Paraneptunicella aestuarii: one gene and its partner. The protein of the gene in region 2 binds, or shares a complex with, the protein of the main gene of each other region. Links are inferred from orthologs where the notes say so. Each region holds a gene or a part of one and is shown on either strand. Other genes may lie near its edges.

The links.
Region 1: the proteins of prc (region 2) and nlpI are in contact, whole or in part, in a solved structure (PDB 5WQL), measured with the Escherichia coli proteins. The link is inferred for Paraneptunicella aestuarii from one-to-one orthologs.

Annotation. Positions count from the first base shown.
Region 1 is NZ_CP074570.1:1,411,670-1,415,193, reverse strand. The notes cover bases 764-3,524. They hold nlpI (lipoprotein NlpI), read right to left. Parts: upstream 2,709-3,524; coding sequence 1,818-2,708; downstream 764-1,817. Other genes in these bases: pnp (polyribonucleotide nucleotidyltransferase), read right to left, coding at 3,261-3,524; KIH87_RS05980 (DUF1244 domain-containing protein), read right to left, coding at 2,867-3,172; KIH87_RS05990 (SEL1-like repeat protein), read right to left, coding at 764-1,779. Outside these bases: KIH87_RS05995 (CopG family ribbon-helix-helix protein), read right to left, coding at 1-7; more of KIH87_RS05990, read right to left, coding at 214-763. UniProt on the Escherichia coli protein: May be involved in cell division. May play a role in bacterial septation or regulation of cell wall degradation during cell division. Negatively controls the production of extracellular DNA (eDNA).
Region 2 is NZ_CP074570.1:2,539,312-2,555,984, reverse strand. Bases 7,198-10,124 are described here. They hold prc (carboxy terminal-processing peptidase), read left to right. Parts: upstream 7,198-7,604; coding sequence 7,605-9,644; downstream 9,645-10,124. Other genes in these bases: KIH87_RS10365 (sodium-dependent transporter), read left to right, coding at 10,031-10,124; proQ (RNA chaperone ProQ), read left to right, coding at 7,198-7,603. In the rest of the region: KIH87_RS10425 (DUF1302 family protein), read left to right, coding at 1-766; KIH87_RS10420 (VOC family protein), read right to left, coding at 973-1,332; KIH87_RS10415 (hypothetical protein), read right to left, coding at 1,397-1,549; KIH87_RS10410 (Type 1 glutamine amidotransferase-like domain-containing protein), read left to right, coding at 1,580-2,305; KIH87_RS10405 (GntR family transcriptional regulator), read left to right, coding at 2,521-3,180; prpB (methylisocitrate lyase), read left to right, coding at 3,177-4,061; prpC (bifunctional 2-methylcitrate synthase/citrate synthase), read left to right, coding at 4,088-5,215; KIH87_RS10390 (SIMPL domain-containing protein), read left to right, coding at 5,334-6,056; KIH87_RS10385 (GAF domain-containing protein), read left to right, coding at 6,187-6,651; KIH87_RS10380 (hypothetical protein), read left to right, coding at 6,648-6,938; more of proQ, read left to right, coding at 6,956-7,197; more of KIH87_RS10365, read left to right, coding at 10,125-11,362; Na+/H+ antiporter NhaC, read left to right, coding at 11,456-12,958; pepN (aminopeptidase N), read left to right, coding at 12,980-15,604; KIH87_RS10350 (DUF2835 family protein), read left to right, coding at 15,622-15,843; KIH87_RS10345 (DUF1302 domain-containing protein), read left to right, coding at 16,135-16,673. UniProt on the Escherichia coli protein: Involved in the cleavage of a C-terminal peptide of 11 residues from the precursor form of penicillin-binding protein 3 (PBP3). May be involved in protection of the bacterium from thermal and osmotic stresses.

The DNA of each region.
Region 1 (3,524 bases), 1.1 Mb from region 2 along the record:
TTCTCACACTTGTTACACCCATCGGTTTTCTCTATGCAACTACAATGTAATACACTGTACTACATTGTAGTTTATTCAGCCAATAGTGAATTTTTTATACATAGAAACTGGATGCCGGATAGCGCTACGCACTTGGGGTATGCATGGGAGTTGGCTATTTCACTGCATTTTCTTCCGTCGTTATTCATGTATAGAAAGGAAGACAGGATAGACTTACTGCAACCCTTGCTGCCTGAATTGAATAAAGTGCTGACGCCAAATTTCAGCGCGGCTGAAGTCGCCTTGGTCTTCCAATGCATGGGCAATATTGAGTGAAGCGGGAACCAGGTATCCCGGTGATTGTAAGCGCTGTCGCCAGACTTTTAGGTACAAGGGAGGGATGTATTCCTGATCATGGAATTCCATAAAGGTTAAACGACCAGACAACTTGTAGGCTTTATTGACGTGGTTATTACAAGTGCGGGCTCGTGTCAGTGACAGGTCTTCACCAAATTGTTGCCAATAAGCCAGATTTGGCGTTTTCGAACCTGAATCTTGCTCCTGAGTTTCAACATCTTGAGGAACACCGTTCTCCGTCATCTCATCAGACACAGGTTTAGATTGAGCACTATCATTATCAGGCACTTGCACCAGGATATTTGGATGGTCGGCATCGGGCACACAAATATGTTCGGCTAACTTTTCAGATAAAGGATATTCATCCACAAATCCGGCAAAATGTGCCAGCTCATGAACAAACACCGAGTATTGATCAGCCAGATCAAGGTACATAATGCCGTTATTGACATTGGCTTTCCCTTGTTCGGTAAAGATCACGATATGTGAGAAGTCCTGCGGTTTAAAGTAGTTAGCCAGTTGCCCCACTTCGCAGGTAATACGATTACGATTGATAGCGTGATGTTGACAAGGCAGCTGTTTATTGTTCATCCAGAGAGGCTGATTGATACAAATCGGTAACGACGCCAGTCGCTTATCTTGATGAAAACGATGTTTAAAATGTTCCGCTTGGCGCATGGATTCCAATCCTGTCGCCAAAAACTGTAAGCGAACCGCACAATATTCCAGGCTGGCAGGAACGGGAGGTTGAACAACCTTCAAAGGTTTACGCCAGTAATCCCGAATCAACCGTTGATATTGTTTGGCATTTTGTTCTCCTAAATGCTCAGCGCGCAAAAACCACTGTTTGGATTCATCGTAACGCTTCATCTTCCATAAATAACGCGCCAGAATAAGGGCACTTTCACCATGCTGTTCTGCATATAAAGCCAACCAGGGCAGAGCCTGCTCGTATTCTCCCTGTAACCAGTACCATTGATACAAGGCATATTGCGAAGGCTTATGTTCCAAACCCGCTGCACGACTAAAAGCTTGAATTTTAGAAGCAGAGTCTCGACTACTTTGGCCAATTTCAAACAAGGCTTCCAGATGATTTTTTTCCGCAGCGCTATGCAACATGGTACGACGCAGGTGTTTGTCATCTGTCATCATTGCCAGCTGGTATTGAGCTTCCGCATTATCGCGTTCAGCAAGCAAGGTTAACCAGTACAATTGGCGATGCTGAGTAGCGTGTTTTATTAGGGATTCTGTTGCCTGAGTGTCGCCTAATGCGGCGGCTTTAAACCAATTTTGCTCAACCTCAATGCCAGCTTGGGCAAGATGATTGAGGTATGGCAGATAGAGGATTGTACTCGCCGGAACTTTGCCCAGCGCAAAAAGCATAATAATGAAATACAGCAGTAGTTTGCGATATTGTTTAAGATGCTGGAGGAGTAGACCCATAAAGTCGATTTTTCAGTTAGCCTGAAGTGAATATATCACTAATGGCCTTCATAGGTTTTCTTGCGCATCAAATCCAGTTCTAAACGCGCATAACGGTGTTCGACGAAATTGTATACATTGGTGGTTAACGCCAAACGGAAATAGTTAGAGGCAACATTGGGGCGATTGTTGTACATGTGATATTTACCCAGATAGAAATAAGCCTCACACAAACGTTCAGTCAACATTTCCTGATTAGTAACGCTTTCCATCAGCAGGTTGAGCACGCCAATCTCATCAATTTCACCCAGATATAAATCAACCAGATGCTTCGCCCACTCGGATTCTTGAATATGCTTGCGGTTTTCAGCCAAATGCACCAAGGCCGCTTTTTCATCGACTTCACGCTCAGCGAGGAACAACCAGATAACACGGTAAGGATCGTCTTCGCGGTGTTTTAAAAAGGTTTCCAGATCCTCAACCGCCAGCTTTTGACGCCCGGCATAATAAAGAGCAATACCACGGTTTAAATAAGCAAAGCTATGCTCAGGGTCGATATCCAGTGTTGAATCGAAGGCATCAAAAGCCTGAATGAAATTTTGTTCCTGAGTGTAATGAATACCCAGATAGTTATAGACTTCCGCCAAATCCGGTTTATGTTCCAAGGCGGTATTGAAATCATTCATTGCCAGCCCCCACAACCCAAAACTATCGTATACCTCACCACGAATATAGAGTAACTCAGCACGTTGTTCTGCGCTCATTTCCTGCATGTTCAGGATCTGATTTAAGCGCATCAGTTTCATTTGCTCACGAGCACTGATCGGGCTGGGCTCAGGCAGTAACAAGTTGCCCATTTGTCTCTCGTAATTACTGGAATTCGACATTGAACTACACCCTGACAGAGCCAGTACGGTGATTAATGCGAATAACTTAATAACTCGAGACATTGTATTTCCTTTCAAATAAAACAGATGGGAGCCTACAATCACTCCCCTTTTGCAGCGCAACATGATACAAAGCTTTGTATTGTCGCCAAACAGGAAAACCGTTATTTCCCTGTCACAGGATGTAACAAGCTATGTCTGGCTTGCAATCCTGTTCGATATTATGACGATTTTCCAGCCGCTTGGCGAGCTTCAAAGGCAGCCATTTGTTCTGGTGTTGCTTCAGCTTGGTGGTTGGCTTTCCACTCGCTATAAGGCATACCATACACAGCTTCACGGGCTGCGTCATAGTCGATATCAACACCAATTTCTTTCGCTTCCGCCATATACCATTTAGATAAGCAGTTACGGCAAAAATCAGCGACGATCATCAGGTCGATGTTCTGTACGTCTTTATTGTTGTCTAAATGCTTTAGCAAGCGGCGAAAAGCGCCGGCTTCGATTTGTTGGATTTGTTCTGGAGTCATTGGATATTCTCCTTATTAAAAAGCAGGGCAAATACGACAAAAAAGGGAGCATCATGCTCCCCTTTTCTCTATTTTTATTTAATTGCGCTTATTCAGCGTCACCCGCAGGTTTTTCAGACTGTGGTTTTTCAAGCAATTCTTTCATGCTCAAGCGAACACGGTTTTGACGGTCGATTTCCATTACTTTCACGTCAACCATTTGGCCTTCTTGCAAGTAGTCAGAAACCTTGTTTACGCGCTCATGAGCGATTTGTGAAATGTGAACCAAGCCTTCTTTGCCCGGCAATACTTCAACAAATGCACCGAAATCAACGATACGCGTCACTTTACCATGGTAAGTTTTGCCTACTTC
Region 2 (16,673 bases):
GCAGCATCATTGGGCGTTAATAGTGATCCCGGAAATCAAGGTTAACGATCTTCCTTTAGCTGGGCATCCATATGGCATTATTAATCAGCCGTTGGCAAACATTATTGATGAACGTCCGGGAACTTCTTGGAGTCAGCCCGAAATAGGCTTACGTTGGGCTGTGACTTCGGGAAATCTGGATTGGTCGGTGATGCTTGCTGATGTTCATGAGAATAATCCGGTATTTACAATGATACAGGAACATTCTCGGGATGTGCTTGCCCTCACATATCCGCGTTATCAAATGTTGGGGGTTGGATTTAATTTGGGTTATGGCGGTTTTGTGTGGAAAGGCGAACTGGCCTTTAAAAAGAACCGACACTTCAATTCAACCATTCAGTCCGATACTGAACCTTATGAGGTGTTAGATTTTGCACTGGGGTTCGACTTTAATAGTAATGGTGCATACACACTGAGTTTAGAGCTCAGCAACCAGCATATTTATAGCTGGGATAGTCGTTTGTTAAATTTTCAACGGGATGAAACGGTCGCGTATCTCGTGTTGACCAAGCCCTGGTTAAACGAGACTCTAACAACTGTCTACACCAGTAGTGCGCATTTGCAAAATAAAGAGTCTTTCCATCGGGTTGAAGTGCAATACGATATTAGCGATAACGTTTCTACCGAAATACAGGTTGATTATTTTAATACTCACCTTCCTGATTCGTTATTCGGGCAATTAGGGGATAAGCACCGGATATCTGCTCAAATCGATTTTAACTTTTGATCTCATGCCGCAATCGGCTGTGCAAGGCGCTATCACAAGAGACAATTCCATGTTGTCTCTTGTGTAATGTCTAACTGAAGTAATCTCAGCAGCGCATAAGAAAGCGTTTTGAGTCGGTTATTCAGGCAAGCATTCATGGTGATGAGGTTGAATCTTATTCACCATAGTCGTAGCCAAATATAAATGGATATTTTTATATGAGCGGATTACCGCGTATAAAAGCTAATTTTATTCTTATCTAAATCGCGGGTGTATGCAGAAAAAACCGGGCCGCGTTCTTTAGGCTCTCCCTCACATGTTCCACCTAATTCAATAACGGCGTTATAAAGTTTTTTTACGTTTTCGGCAGACCCAACATCAAAGCCAACCATTGTCCCGTTTCCATTGGTTGCTGGCTGCTTATCAAAGGGTATAGCGATTGCGAATGTAAAATGCTCATTTTGCCAATATACCATTCTGTCTGTTGCTAAAACCTGATTAATACCAATGTTGGCAAAAAGGGAATCGTAGAATTGAGTTGCAGCGTCCATGTCGTTTGTTCCAACAACAAAATAGTTCATTTTCATATCGTTCGTCTCTTGGTTTTTAGGGGAATATTTCGGAGGGGCGGCAGCCTAGTTTAAGGAGAGTTTATTTGTCAAGTTGCTTTGCTGGTAAGGCGTAAAATATATGCAAAATTGCATCAGCCGTTGATTTTGAGGTTGTGTAGCGAAAATTTTCCTGTTTTAAATTTACCGTTAATTCATTTTTGGCATTCATTTTCAATTCTTGTTTGTCGTACAATAACGACACCTTTATAAACGTTTCAATGTTGTGAATATCCGTCCCCAGCCTCCAATTCTTTGTCTTTCTGACAGCCAGCTTCTATTCTGGAAACGTGATGGTGAGCTGTTCCTTAAACAGTTATTGCGCTATGTCCATTCACCACAACCTAAAGCGGCTTATATCGGTGCTTCTAATGGTGATATAGAAGAGTTCTTTGAATTGTTTGTTGCTGCTATGGAAGGTATTGGCATTACCGATTGTCGCATGATCAAGTCGTCATTTGATGAAGAGGATGAGCACTATTTAAGTCAGGCTGACATTGTGTTGTTGGCTGGCGGCGATGTGCTGGCCGGGTGGCAAGTGTTTGAAGAAACCGGAATGAAACAGGTTATTCTGGAGCGGCAAGAAGCGGGTGCTTTGTTAATCGGTGTATCGGCGGGTGCGATCCAATTGGGAATGCATTGGCGAGTGACGCATATGTCGGGTGCGGTTGCTTTGCTTCCCATGTTGAAGTTGCTGCCTTTTACTATTGATGTTCACGATGAAAAGCAACGTTGGCGCAATTTAAAGGATACCGTGAGTTTGAATGGCAAGGGTAATGTGCCAGAGTTTCAAGGATATGGTATTCCCAGTGGCGGAGGTTTGTTCTATTTTCCTGATGGTACGGTTCAAGCTATTCGTCATGATTTGGTACGGCTAAGTGTTGTTGATGGTGAATTGGAATACGAACAGGTACAGCCTTTAAATGAGCAGTTAACCTTTCAGATGCATTAGAGTAATTGTTTTCTCGTTGAGAACTGGTTATTGTAGGCCGCAGTTTTTCCTTACATGTCAAGAAATTGATACTCCCCTCTTTGTTATTGTCTACAATATCTCTCGATCTTCTTAATTAAAGTGGTACAATCCGCTCCCATTAAACTTAATTGTCTGACAATCTTGGTTTGAGCCTGGAGCTCATACGAAACTTATACGATGAGAAGAACTGCAGTATGACAAGAACAGAAGAACTGTTTCTCGCTTTAAGGCAACAAATTGTTGAAGGCAAGATCCCTCATGGTCACAAAATCAGTGAGCCTGAGCTTGCCAATCAATTTCAGGTAAGCCGCAGTACATTGCGTGACGCTTTAGCTCGCCTCAAGAGTATTGGATTGTTAGTCAGTCAGCCCAACGTTGGCTACAGCGTTATTTCTCTTTCCACAGAACATCTGATGGAAATTTTCTATGTCAGGGAAGCGTTGGAAGGTATGGCGTGCCGTTTGGCTGCAAGCAATATCACTCAGGAACAATTACAGAATTTGCGAGACCTGCTGGAATCCCATGAAAGTAGTGTGCAGTTAAAAAGTGGCGTGGCCTATATTCAGGAAGAGCGCGATCTGGATTTCCATTTTGTGATTGTTCAGGCAAGTCACAACCCGATGCTAATCGATCTTTTGTGCGAGAAGCTCTACTTTTTAGTTCGTATGTATCGTTATCAGTTTGGCATGGTAAGTGACCGAGCCAAGCGTGCATTTTTTGAACATCAACATATTGTACATGCATTGTCTGTTGGAGATGGGGAGCTTGCTGAGTTTCTTATGAGAAGACACATCTCGGCTTCTCGAGACAATGTTGAACGTAACCTGTTAGTTAATAAAGGAGTCATATCATGAGCAATTCTGCTGGATTGCGCTTCAGAGAAGCGTTAGAGGCAAATTCTCCGTTGCAAATCGTTGGAACGATCAATGCCTATTGCGCCATCATGGCTGAAAGAATTGGTCACAAAGCGATTTATTTGTCTGGCGGTGGTGTCGCAAATGCGTCTTATGGTTTACCTGATTTGGGTATGACCTCTTTGAATGACGTTCTAGCCGATGCAAGCCGTATTACTTCTGTTACCGATTTACCTTTGTTGGTTGATATCGACACAGGCTGGGGCGGTGCATTTAATATTGCCAAAACAGTGAAAGATATGATCCGCGCAGGTGTTGCAGCGGTTCATATTGAAGACCAGGTCGCCCAAAAGCGTTGCGGGCATCGTCCTAATAAAGAAATCGTGAGTCAGGATGAAATGGTTGACCGTATTAAAGCGGCGGTTGATGCTCGTACTGATGAAAACTTCTTCATCATGGCGCGTACCGATGCGTTTGCGCAAGAAGGCTTGGATAAAGCGATTGAGCGTGCTGCGGCTTATGTGGAAGCTGGTGCTGACGGTATTTTCGCAGAAGCGGTGAAAACGGAAGAACACTATCGTCGTTTCTCCTCTGAATTGAACGTGCCGATTTTGGCCAATATTACCGAATTTGGTCAAACCGAACTGTGGAATAGAGAACAGTTGGGCGAGTGGGGCGTTGACATGGTTCTGTATCCATTGAGTGCCTTTAGAGCCATGAACAAAGCGGCTGAAGCTGTGTATCAGAATATCCTTGAAAAAGGTGATCAACGCGATGTATTGGATACCATGCAAACGCGTATGGAATTGTACGATTACCTTAATTATCACACTTATGAGCAAAAGCTGGATGCGTTGTTTGCTCAAAATAAAAACTCGTAACCCTATTATTCATCTTTGGAGCAATTATGGCTGAAAAAACTTTATCTGGCGCTGGATTGCGTGGTCAGGTAGCAGGAAAAACGGCGTTATCAACGGTTGGCGTGTCTGGCTCAGGTCTTACATATCGTGGCTATGACGTAAAAGAATTAGCTGAAAAATGTCAGTTCGAAGAAGTTGCCTATCTTATTTTGAAAGGCAAGTTACCTAATGCAACTGAACTAGCTGATTACAAAGCCAAGTTGAAAGGCATGCGTGGCCTTCCTGATGAGTTAAAACTGGTTTTAGAAAATATTCCAAAAGATTCTCACCCAATGGATGTAATGAGAACCGGTTGCTCTATGTTAGGAAATCTGGAAACAGAAATGGATTTTTCTGAGCAGCAAGACAAAGCAGACCGCTTGTTGGCATTGTTCCCTAGCATTATTTGCTATTGGTATCGTTTTGCTCATGACGGCGTAAGAATTGAAACCGAGACGGATGATGACTCTATCGGTGGACACTTCTTGCACATGTTACACGGCAAGCCAGCTTCTGATTTGCATGTTCAGGTAATGCATGTGTCATTGATTCTGTATGCAGAGCACGAGTTCAATGCGTCTACTTTCACTGCGCGCGTGTGTGCTTCTACATTATCTGATTTGCATTCTTGTGTTACTGGCGCGATTGGTTCATTGCGTGGTCCTCTTCACGGTGGCGCAAACGAAGCTGCTATGGCAATGATTTCACAGTGGAATTCTGCTGATGAAGCTGAAGCGGGCATTATGCAGATGTTGGCTAATAAAGATAAAATCATGGGCTTTGGTCATGCTATCTACCGTGAATCAGACCCGCGTAATGAGATTATCAAAGGCTGGTCTGAGAAATTAGCGCAAGAAGTGGGTGATGATGTACTTTATCCTGTTTCTGTTCGTTGTGAAGAAGTGATGTGGCGCGAGAAGAAACTATTCTGTAACGCTGACTTTTTCCATGCCAGTGCTTATCACTTCATGGGGATTCCCACTGAATTGTTCACACCAATTTTCGTTATGTCACGTTTAACGGGCTGGGCGGGTCACGTATTTGAACAGCGTGCCGACAACCGTATTATTCGTCCTTCAGCGGAATATACGGGTGTTGACTTGCGTTCTGTTGAATCTATGGACTCAAGAGCCTAATTGTTACCAAGTTTTTTCTTGTTGGTAACAAAAGGAAATACAGCAAATGTTGGCAGGGACGCCAACATAAGCCATATTGTTTGTCTGTTGTTTTATTCCACCTAAAGGGCAAACAGGTATGTTTACATCCAATTTATTTTCACGTTTTGCGTTAATTCTCTTATTCACCGCTTCTTTTCCATTTACTGCATTGGCAAACACTTCAAATCAAAGCTCACATTCAATTCCTAACCAAATCGGGGTGTTGGGGCATGGGCGCATTAGTGTGGAGCCTGATTTGTTTCATTTTAATGTGCTATTGGAAGAGAAAGGTACATTGGTCACTAAACTTAATCAGGTGTTGTCCAGTAAAAGTGAGAACATTGTTAACGAATTGGTTAAAGGTGGAGTGAACATTCAGGATATACAGTCCATGCATGTTCAATTGCAACCTTGGTACGAATACACCAACAATCGAAGAGAACAGCTTGGTTTTTCTCTGACTCGGGTGATTAAGGTCAGAGTTAAGGAAATAAGTAAGTTTGATCAGTTAATTGATCGAATAATCAAGGCTGGGGCTACGGGTATAGAGGACTTTCATTATTCAGTTTCTCAACCGCAAATGAATTATCTGGATGCGCTGGATTTAGCCATTGTTGATGCACGCTTAAGAGCTGAGCGTATTGCCAATGGTATAAAAGCTAAAGTTGGAGATGTTATTAGCGTTACTGAAAGAGGCGTTTCCAGTGTTGTACCACTTAAAGCACAGCGCATGGAGCTTGCTGATAGCAGCGGTGGTTATGTGCCAGGACAGGTGGATATAACGGCTGAAGTAGAAGTGATTTTTGAGTTGAAAAAATGACACTGAACGCCATATAGGGGTAATCCTGGATATATAGAGAAAATCAGTTGCATTTGTCCGGGATTTGAGTCTAATAACGGCTCGCTGAAATCGAGCATTGACTTGAATATTTATTAATCAGAGTTTTGTTATGGCTAAAAGTAAAGCGCAACTATATGAAGAATTAGTCCTGGAAACATCGGGCTTGCTAGAAGGTGAAACGGACATGATAGCCAACCTGGCTAATGTGAGCGCTTTGATTTGGAATAAGTTGCCACAAGTAAATTGGGCTGGTTTTTATCTTTTAAAAGGCGATGAATTGGTCTTGGGACCATTTCAGGGCAAACCTGCTTGCGTAAGAATTCCCATTGGCAGAGGGGTGTGTGGAACTGCTGCTAAAACCCTTAAGCCGCAACTTATTGCTGACGTGCATCAGTTTGAAGGACATATCGCCTGTGACCAGGCTTCTAACTCAGAACTTGTGATACCGGTTATCGTAAAGGGTGAGTTGAAAGGTGTACTTGATCTTGATAGTCCGGATTTTGCCCGTTTTGACAAGGAAGACCTGAGTGGTCTTCAACAAGTCGTTAATATTGTTCAGGATAGCTTATCTTGAAATCATTGATCGACATTCACGTTGCTCTCTCAACCCCAGACGATATGGACGTTTGGGATGACCGTGCAGAGGAAGCCTCGGATCGTTTAAATGACTTGCTATTTATGCTCTACGATCGCGCTGATGATGACTCATCAGTCGAGCAATTAGAGAAGCAAATCCAAAAAGTATGGGAAATCTGGCTTGAAGATGAACATTTATTGGATATTGATATGCAAGATTTAAGTGATTGGGTTGACCATTTGCTGGCAACTTGGGATGATGCAGATTCCTATGAACCTGAATAAACTTGATACTGTATCTGATGGATAGTCCTGAGAAGTTTTCCAATAGCAAAGAAGTGATTGCATTTCTTGTTGAATCTTTCCCAATGTGTTTCTCTCTTGAGGGAGAAGCAAAACCCTTAAAAATAGGTATTTTCCAGGAATTGGCTGAAGCGCTCAAAGATGAAAAGCGTTTAAGCAAGACCTTGTTGCGTAGTTCTTTGCGCCACTACACCAGTAGCTGGCGTTACCTGCATTCCGTTAAAGAAGGTTCTAATCGTGTTGATTTGAAAGGCGATGTGGCGGAAGTGGTTGAAAAAGAACATGCTGATCATGCCTTGTTACAACTTAAAGAGAGTAAACAAAAGGTTGCTGAACGCCGTAAACAAGAGGCACCTAAAGCTAAAAATGTTAAGAAAAAGGACAATTTTAAGCAAAAAGGTGACAATCCCACTAAACTGAATGGAACTTCTGCGCAAAAATCCAGACCCAATAAAGAAGTGCCTCAGAAGTTATTACCCGAGCAATTGGTTGCTGGAACAGAAGTCACAGTAAAAGTGGGTAAGGTTCCAATGCCTGCAGTGATAACTAAAGTTGGTAAGGATGGTATTCAAGTGCAACTACAATCTGGAATGCAAATTAAGGTTCAAGAGGATACGTTGCGTTTGGCTCGTGCTAAAAGGTCATAATATGAAAAACCTGTATCGCATCTCGGTAGCTTCTGCTTTTTTAGCGTTAAGTTCTGGTGCTGGTGCCGTTAATCCGGCTCCCTCAAATTTTGAGATCCCTGTATTGCAGCAAGAGACACAGCATGCTGTGGCAGCTAAGCGTACATCAGCTCAGTTTTTGCGTACCCACTTTAAAAAGATAGAACTCGATGATGCCTTTTCAGGTGTGATTTATGATCGTTACTTAAAGTCCCTCGATTCAAGCAAGAGCATTTATCTAAAATCCGATGTTCTTGAATTGCAGAAGTATCGAGACAGTTTTGATGAAGCGTTGCTTAAAGGCAATTTAACCAATGCTTACAAAATGTATCAGAGCAATTTGGAAAAGCGGGTGGAGCGATATCAGTTTGCTTTGTCCTTGCTGGAAAAAGGCTTTGATTTCAATAAAGCGGATGACAAGTATTACTACGACAGGGAAGACGCTGATTGGGCGAAAGATAAAGCTGAATTAGATGAGCTTTGGCGTCAGCGTGTTAAATATGATGCGTTGAACCTTAAACTGGCAGGAAAAAACAAGGACGAAATTAAAGACTTACTTGAAAAACGTTATCAACGAGCGTTAAAACGCTTGTCTCAAACCAAAAGTGAAGACGTTTTTCAAACTGTCATGAATGCGTTTGCTCGTAGCATTGAAGCGCATACCAGTTATTTATCTCCCCAAAGTGCTGATCGCTTTAACATGGAGATGAACTTATCTTTTGAAGGGATTGGTGCGGTATTACAGGTGGAAGATGACTTTACGGTGATCCGTAGCATTATTCCTGGTGGCCCTGCAGATCTATCCAATAAATTAAAACCGAAAGATAAAATTATTGGTGTTGCCCAGGATGGCGAAGATTTCGTTGATGTTATTGGTTGGCGTCTTGATGAAGTTGTTGACTTGATTAAAGGTCCTAAAGGCACAGATATTCGTTTGCAGGTACTGAAACCTTCTCAGGAAGGCGAGCCAATGGTACTGAACTTGACTCGCGACAAAATAAAACTGGAAGACAGGGAAGCCAAATCCAAAGTTGTTATTCCTGAATCTGGCTCACATCAGGGTAGAAAAGTGGGGGTGATAAGCATTCCTTCTTTCTATAACAACCTCAGTGTTGACGTTAAAAGAGAGATTGATGCACTTAAAACTCAAGATGTTGAAGGCATTATTGTCGATTTGCGTGGCAATGGCGGCGGTTCTTTAACGGAAGCCATTTTGGTGTCTGGCCTGTTTATTGATAGTGGCCCGGTTGTTCAGGTGCGCAACGCTGCAGACCGTATTAATGTGCATAATGATACTGATGGTGAAATTTATTATTCCGGCCCTTTAACAGTGTTGGTTGATCGTTATAGTGCATCAGCTTCAGAGATTTTCGCAGCGGCAATGCAGGATTACGGTAGAGCCTTGATTGTTGGTGAGCAAACCTTTGGTAAGGGGACTGTACAACAGCATAGAGGTTTGGGACGTATTTATGATTTGTATAGTAATCCTCTAGGTCATGTGCAGTACACTATCGCCAAATTTTATCGAATTAATGGTGATAGCACTCAACATAAAGGTGTAATTCCTGACATCCTTTTACCTAGCCCTATAGATGCGGCTGAATGGGGTGAGAGTCAGGAAGAAAATGCCTTGCCGTGGGACACTATTGAGCGAGCCAATTACGCTACATTTGGCGATCCTGAAACGGCTTTGAATCAGGTTGAAAAGCTACATGAGAAGAGAGTGTCTGCTGATCCTGAGTTTGCTTACATTTATGCTGATATTCAGGAATACAAGGAATTAAAGGACAAGAATTACTTTTCTTTGGTTGAGTCTGAGCGCTTAGCGCAAAAAGATGAGCGTGAGAAGAAAGATTTACAACGTGCAAACGAACGTTTGAAGCGTATGGGTAAAGAACCCGTTGCTTCGTTGGATGACTTGCCTGAAGATTTTGAAAGTCTGGACGCGTATCTTGATGAAACAGCACAAATTACTTTGGATGTTATTCAGACGGGTAAGTATGCCGTGAACACCAATTCCTGATTCAGAAGATCATATTGATTCCAAAAGCGAGCTCAAGTGGCTCGCTTTTTTGTGTCTGGTGAAAATTAGGAATGAGAGCCGGGGAGAGTGATTAATCGTCGTTTGGTAATAAATATCCTGATATGAGCTCAACTTCTCACATATTGATATCCATGAACCGAAAAGTTTGCATATTTGTATACAAATAATTTCAGTATAAATCTGTTAAATATTAGTTAAATTGGGTAGCATCACCGCTCTTTGTAAGCACGTCCTGATAATTACAACAATCAGCACCAGGAACTCTGCATGGCATCATTGATATTTGGAAATGGGTTCAGTGTGTCGCTATTGAAATATCAATGAATAGAGTTATGAGCCTGATTGCAATAAATGGGTAGAGATTAATGAATAATAGGGGTGAGTTTTCCTCCAGGTTGGGATTTATTCTGGCTGCGGCTGGGTCGGCTGTTGGATTAGGAAATATATGGGGATTCCCCACTCAGGTGGCCAGTAATGGTGGTGCCGCTTTTGTTTTGGTGTACCTGGTTTTAGCTTTCTTGCTGGCTTATCCGGTACTGATGGCTGAATTGGTGATTGGTCGAGCAACGCGTTCAAATACGGTTGACGCTCTGGAAAAAATATCGGGCTCAAAATGGGCTAGAGGTGTTGGTTTTTGGGGCTTTATCACAGTTTCATTGATTCTTTCCTTTTATGCCATTGTAGCAGGTTGGATGATTGCCTACTGTATTAAGGCGCTGACCGATATTCTAGGCATGGTTGAAATTTCGACCTGGTTGACTGAATTCTCTTCATTACGTAATTGCTTATTTAGCACTTTGTTTATCATTATGACTGCCGGGATTGTCAATGGCGGCGTGAGTGATGGAATTGAAAAATGGTCTGTACGTTTAATGCCGACCCTCTTTTTAATCATTGGCGTACTTATCGTCTATGTTGCGACTCTGGATGGTGCAGGTGAAGGGTTAAAAGCCTATTTGCAACCTGATTTCTCTGCTGTTTTTAATGCCGATTTGCTTATTAGCGCCATGGGGCAAGCGTTTTTCTCTATGTCGTTGGGTGTTGGGACTATGTTGGTCTACGCCTCTTACGTGAGTGATAAGGAAAACCTGCCAATGTTAGGTGCTTCAGTTGCATTGGTTGATATTGGTGTGGCGATTCTGGCTGGTTTGTTAATTATTCCTGCTATGTACGTGGCACTGCACAACGGTGTTCAAATCTTTAATGATTCCGGAGAGTTGATCGAAGGTGGGCAGCTTATTCTTACTGTACTTCCTGCCACCTTTGAAACGATGGGGTCTATTGGCAATATTATTGCTTTTGCTTTCTTCGCCTTAATGATTATTGCCTCGTTAACGTCTTCTATTTCCATGCTTGAAGTCCCAGTGTCTTACGTTGTGGAAGACATGGATATCAACCGTCATAAAGCGGTTTGGGTTATTGCTGCGGTAATCGCGATTGTCAGCTGTATTATTGCCATCAACTTTGAGACCTTGTTTGAGTTGGTGGTGTCGATGACCACTGAATACAGCCAGCCTCTGCTTGGCTTAACGCTATGTGTGTTTGTCGGTTGGTTGTGGAATCGAAATAGTAAGTTGGAAGAATTGAAAAAAGGCTATGACAATATAGAACAAAGCCTGTTTTGGAAAATTTGGCCTTGGTATGTGAAATTTGTCTGCCCGGTTATTATTTTGATGATGTTTATCCACTCATTGTAGACAAGTTCATTTCAATCTGGTGGTGAACTGATATACATTTGCAGTTCACCGCTGTCAGCGTTTTCCTCAAGAAGTATAAAAAGAGTTCAGCTAATGACTAAAACACATAAAGAACCATCGCTACTCGACTCCCTTATTCCCATCGTTATTCTGGTTATCATGCTATCGTTTTCCGTGATTTTATTCGGTAGCGATTCCTCTTATGGCCCTAATCAGATTGCCTTGCTTTTGGCGATGGGTATCAGCGCAATAATCGGATTAAAGAATGGCTTTAAATGGCATGAAATTGAAGACGGAATTGTGAGAGGGATCACGGTTTCTCTTGGTGCGATTCTGATCCTGCTGGCCGTTGGTTCGTTAATTGGGACATGGTTATTGTCGGGAACTGTACCGACACTGATTTACTTTGGTTTACAGTTGCTTGAGCCTTCATTGTTCTACGCCGCATCAAGCATTATATGTGCAATTGTGGCTATGAGTATTGGCAGCAGCTGGACAACGGCTGCAACTGTAGGTGTTGCTTTAATGGGCGTTGCCAATGGTATGGGAATGGACGAAGCCATTACCGCTGGCGCAATCGTATCGGGCGCCTATTTTGGCGATAAAATCTCTCCCTTATCTGAAACAACTAATCTGGCACCTGCGGTAGCCGGGACAGATTTGTTTGAACATATTCGTTACATGCTTTGGACGACCATTCCCAGTATTTTAATTGCGTGGGGCTTGTTTGTTATTGTCGGTATAAATGGCGCTTCTAATGCGTCTTCTGAGCGTATTGAAGAAATGCAGGCGTTGTTAGAGCAGGAATTTAATATTGGCTGGCCAATGTTGATCCCATTATTTGTTTTGCTGACTTTAGCTATACGCAAAATGCCTGCATTTCCTGCGGTTTCTATCGGCGCTCTACTTGGTGGTATTTGGGCGATTATCTTCCAGCCAGATGTGATTAATGATGTTGCCAGCCGTAGCGGCATGGAAAGTTATGGTGGTATTACTGTGGTGTGGAAAACCCTGTATGCCGGGGTTGAGTTCAATACGTCTAATGCTGATTTGAACGACCTTCTGAGCGGTGGCGGTATGGCCAATATGTTGAATACTATTTGGCTGATTATGTGTGCATTAACCTTTGGTTCGGTACTGGAAAAAGTGGGGTTGTTGAAGCGCGCTGTGAGCGCTTTCCTAAAAGGTGCAACTTCGGCAGGAGACATGGTAACGCGCACCATTCTAACCTGTTTTGGTACGAACCTGATTACAGCTGATCAGTACATGTCTATCATCATGCCGGGTCGTATGTATAAAGATGAATTTAAAAAGCGTGGCCTACACCAGTTGAATTTGTCTCGTAGTCTGGAAGATGGGGGAACGCTGACGTCTCCGTTAATTCCCTGGAATACCTGTGGCGCTTATATGCACAGCGTATTGGCGGTTCATCCTTTTGAGTATATTTTCTACACCTTCTTTAACTTGATAAATCCTGTTTTAGCCATCATTTATGCTTTTGTTGGAATAAAAATCCTACGCTTGGATCCACCCGAGGCATTTTCACAGGAAATGCCGGACAAGCTGAACCAAACTATAGAAAGCAAAACGAATTAGGCTGATATCAGGAGTTTATTGATGAGTGATGAGCGTTCTGTTACCTCTAACGCCCCGATAGCAAAAAAGCGTAGCGATTATCAAGTCCCCGATTTCTTTATCGAACAGGTGGATATGACATTTTGGTTAGAACCGAGCGAAACTCGGGTACTTACCAAAAGTAAAGTGCGCCGCAATGGTGATCACCAACGACCTTTAGTGCTTGATGGTGATGATCTTGAATTGTTGAAGGTTTCTATCAATGGCATTGGTATCAATACTTATCAATGTTCAGAGAAACAGTTGAGCATTGCTTACGATGCCAATGAATTTGAGTTGGAAATTGAAACTCAGATAAACCCAGCCAGTAATACCAGCCTGGAAGGTTTGTATTTATCTAACAATACCTTCAGCACTCAATGTGAAGCGGAAGGCTTTCGCAAAATTACCTATTTCCTCGACAGGCCAGACGTATTGGCAACCTATCAGGTAACTGTTCACGCAGATAAGCAAAAGTATCCTTATCTGTTATCCAACGGTAATTGCATAGCAAAAGGTGAGGGCGACAACGGAACTCATTGGGTAACCTGGCAAGATCCTTTTAAAAAGCCATGTTATCTGTTTGCGCTGGTCGCGGGTGATTTCGACTTGGTTGAAGATAAGTTTGTCACTCAGTCTGGTCGTACTATTGATTTACAGTTTTTCGTAGATAAGGGCAATGCAAGCCGAGCTGGGCATGCCGTTGAGTCTTTGAAAAAAGCCATGCGTTGGGATGAAGAGACCTTTGGTCTGGAATATGATCTGGATATCTACATGGTTGTCGCCGTGGATTTCTTCAACATGGGCGCGATGGAAAACAAGGGATTGAACATCTTTAACAGTAAGTGTGTTCTGGCTGATCCTGAATCCGCGACCGATGAAGATTATTTCAATATTGAATCCATTATTGGACATGAATACTTTCACAATTGGACAGGTAACAGAGTGACCTGTCGCGATTGGTTTCAGCTGAGTTTAAAAGAAGGGCTAACGGTATTTCGGGATCAACAGTTCAGTTCTGATATGTCTTCACCGGTAACGACGCGTATTAGTCAGGTTAAGTTGATCAAAGAACGTCAGTTTGCAGAAGATTCCGGCCCAATGTCTCATCCTATTCGCCCTGACGAAGTCATTGAAATGAATAACTTTTATACGGTGACGGTTTACGACAAAGGCGCGGAAGTTATTCGTATGATGCATACCATGTTAGGTAAAGACGGATTCCGTCGAGGCATGGATTTGTATTTCGAGCGTCATGATGGGCAGGCTGTTACCTGTGATGATTTCGTTAATGCTATGCAAGATGCCAACAATGTGGATATGAGCTTGTTCCGTCGTTGGTATGGGCAGTCGGGTACGCCCGAGGTGTCTGTGAAAGAGATTTATGACGCTGAACAACAGATTTATCGTATTGAGTTAAGCCAGCATACGCCAAAAACAGCGGATCAGGCGCATAAACAGGTATTGCATATTCCGGTGGATATGATGCTGTTGAATGCTCGGGGTGAAGCAGAGGCTCTGGATCAGGATGGCAACACATCAACCGTGCTGGATTTATGTGAATCAAAGCAGTCTTTTGAGTTCCATGGCATAAAAGAAAAGCCTGTACTGGATATTTTCAGAAGCTTTAGTGCGCCTGTAAAAGTTCACTTTGAGCAATCAACGCAGGATATGGCAGCGATAATGTTGCATGCCCGTGATGATTTTTCTCGCTGGGAAGCCAGTCAAAGCCTGTTCACCAATGCGATTCTGGATGGAGTTAAACATCAGGGAGTCATTGCTGATAACAAAATTGCCTTCATTCTGGATTGCCTTCAACAATTGCTTCAAAACAAACCTGATGATTTTGCGTTATTGGGTGAAATGTTATCTGTGCCCAGTTACGATAGTTTGGCGCAGAAGATGGCTGTTGTTGATGTTGAGGGGATCCTTGCTTCCCGTCAGCTAATGCAGGATAGCATTGCTGATGCATTAGTTGATGAACTCCATGCGGCTTATAGCTTATGCAGAAATGACGGATATGCCTATCAACAGGAGCAAATTGCTAATCGACGTCTAAGTAATGTGTGTTTGACTTATTTGGCGAAAGGCCAACAAGGAGAGTCATTGCTACTGCAACAGTTTGAACGCTCCGACAACATGACCGATACCTTGGGCGTACTTAAAGCCGCTCGCCGATATAATGTCCCTGTTTTTGAAAAGCTGATGTCTCAGTTTGAAAGCAAGTGGCATGATGATGTGTTGGTGCTGGATAAGTGGTTTAGCCTTCACGCAGGAGCTGAAACTGATGATATTTTGGCCAAGCTCGATTTGTTGACGGCTCATGCGCATTACAGTAACAGTAATCCAAACCGGATCCGGGCTGTAGTTGGAACATTTGCCTTCTTTAATACTTCGGGATTCCACAACATGAATGGTAGTGGATATCGTTACGTTGCTGATGCAATTATTCAGCTTAATCGTATTAATCCTCAAGTTGCCTCTCGTCTTATTACACCGTTAAGTGAATGGCAGCGTTATGGCGAAGATAGACAAGATTTGATGAAAGGGGAGTTATTACGTATAGCTGATCAGCCTCATTTAAGTCCCGACTTATATGAAAAAGTCAGCAAGGCATTACATTTTTAACAAAACTGATTGATGCCATGGCGACATACTTTTTCAATATCAGTTTAAGCTATCCTGAATGTGAGAATTTATACCAGCCCGGTATTAACTCAGTTCTTATTCGTTCTGAATCAGGGGAGCGTGTTCAGCTCCCTACCTCTAATTTACGTCCATTTGTTAGCCGAATCGGGATCAAAGGGCGTTTTCGACTTGTGATAAATGCGCAAAATAAAGTAGAGTCCTTCGAAAAAATAGCGTGAGTCGAATCCTTTAGTTTTTATTTTACAGCCACTTACCCTAAGATAGGGGAAGTATCTGCAACTGGTAGGATTTGTTCTTGCGAAAGCATTAAAATGATGTAATTATTTTGTTAACCATTTTCAGTGTGGTATTTGACTAAATTTCGCACGCGAAATCTGGTTTTGGCTAATGTGAACGTTTGAGTGTCTGATCAAATGATTAACAATTCGCCAAATTCCGGGTTAACGTTAAAAATGTTTATAAGAAGAGCACACCAACCCATCCTGCACAGACAGGGGAGAATTAATAATATGAAAATAGGGTCTCGTATCATTAAAATGTCACCACTGGCATTGAGTATGGCTGCCGCTTTATCAGCTACTGCTCCAGCTCACGCCGTTGAGTGGAGTTCTGGTGACTTAAAGGTTTCATTTGATTCCACGTTTTCACTCGGTATCGGTATTCGTGCTGAAGAAAGGGATTACGATAAAATAGGTAAGAGTAATCTGGCCAATCTTGATTGGACAGGTTACAACATGGCGAGCAACATCATCTACTCAGGTGAAGACATCTGGGCCATCAACAGTGATACGGGGGCTTATTCCTCCAATGCCGATAACGGTAACCTGAACTATGATAAGGGCGACTTATTCTCATTGCAGTTTAAGGGCGTTCACGAGTTAAACCTTTCCTATAAAAATGTTGGTGCTTTCGTACGTGGTATGTACTTCTACGATTTCGAAATGGCTGACAGTGATCGCGCATGGACTAACTATTTAAGTGGTCAGTTGCCAGGTGGTGATACACCTAATGACCCTTGTTCAGATCCAGATGCTGACGACAATTTATG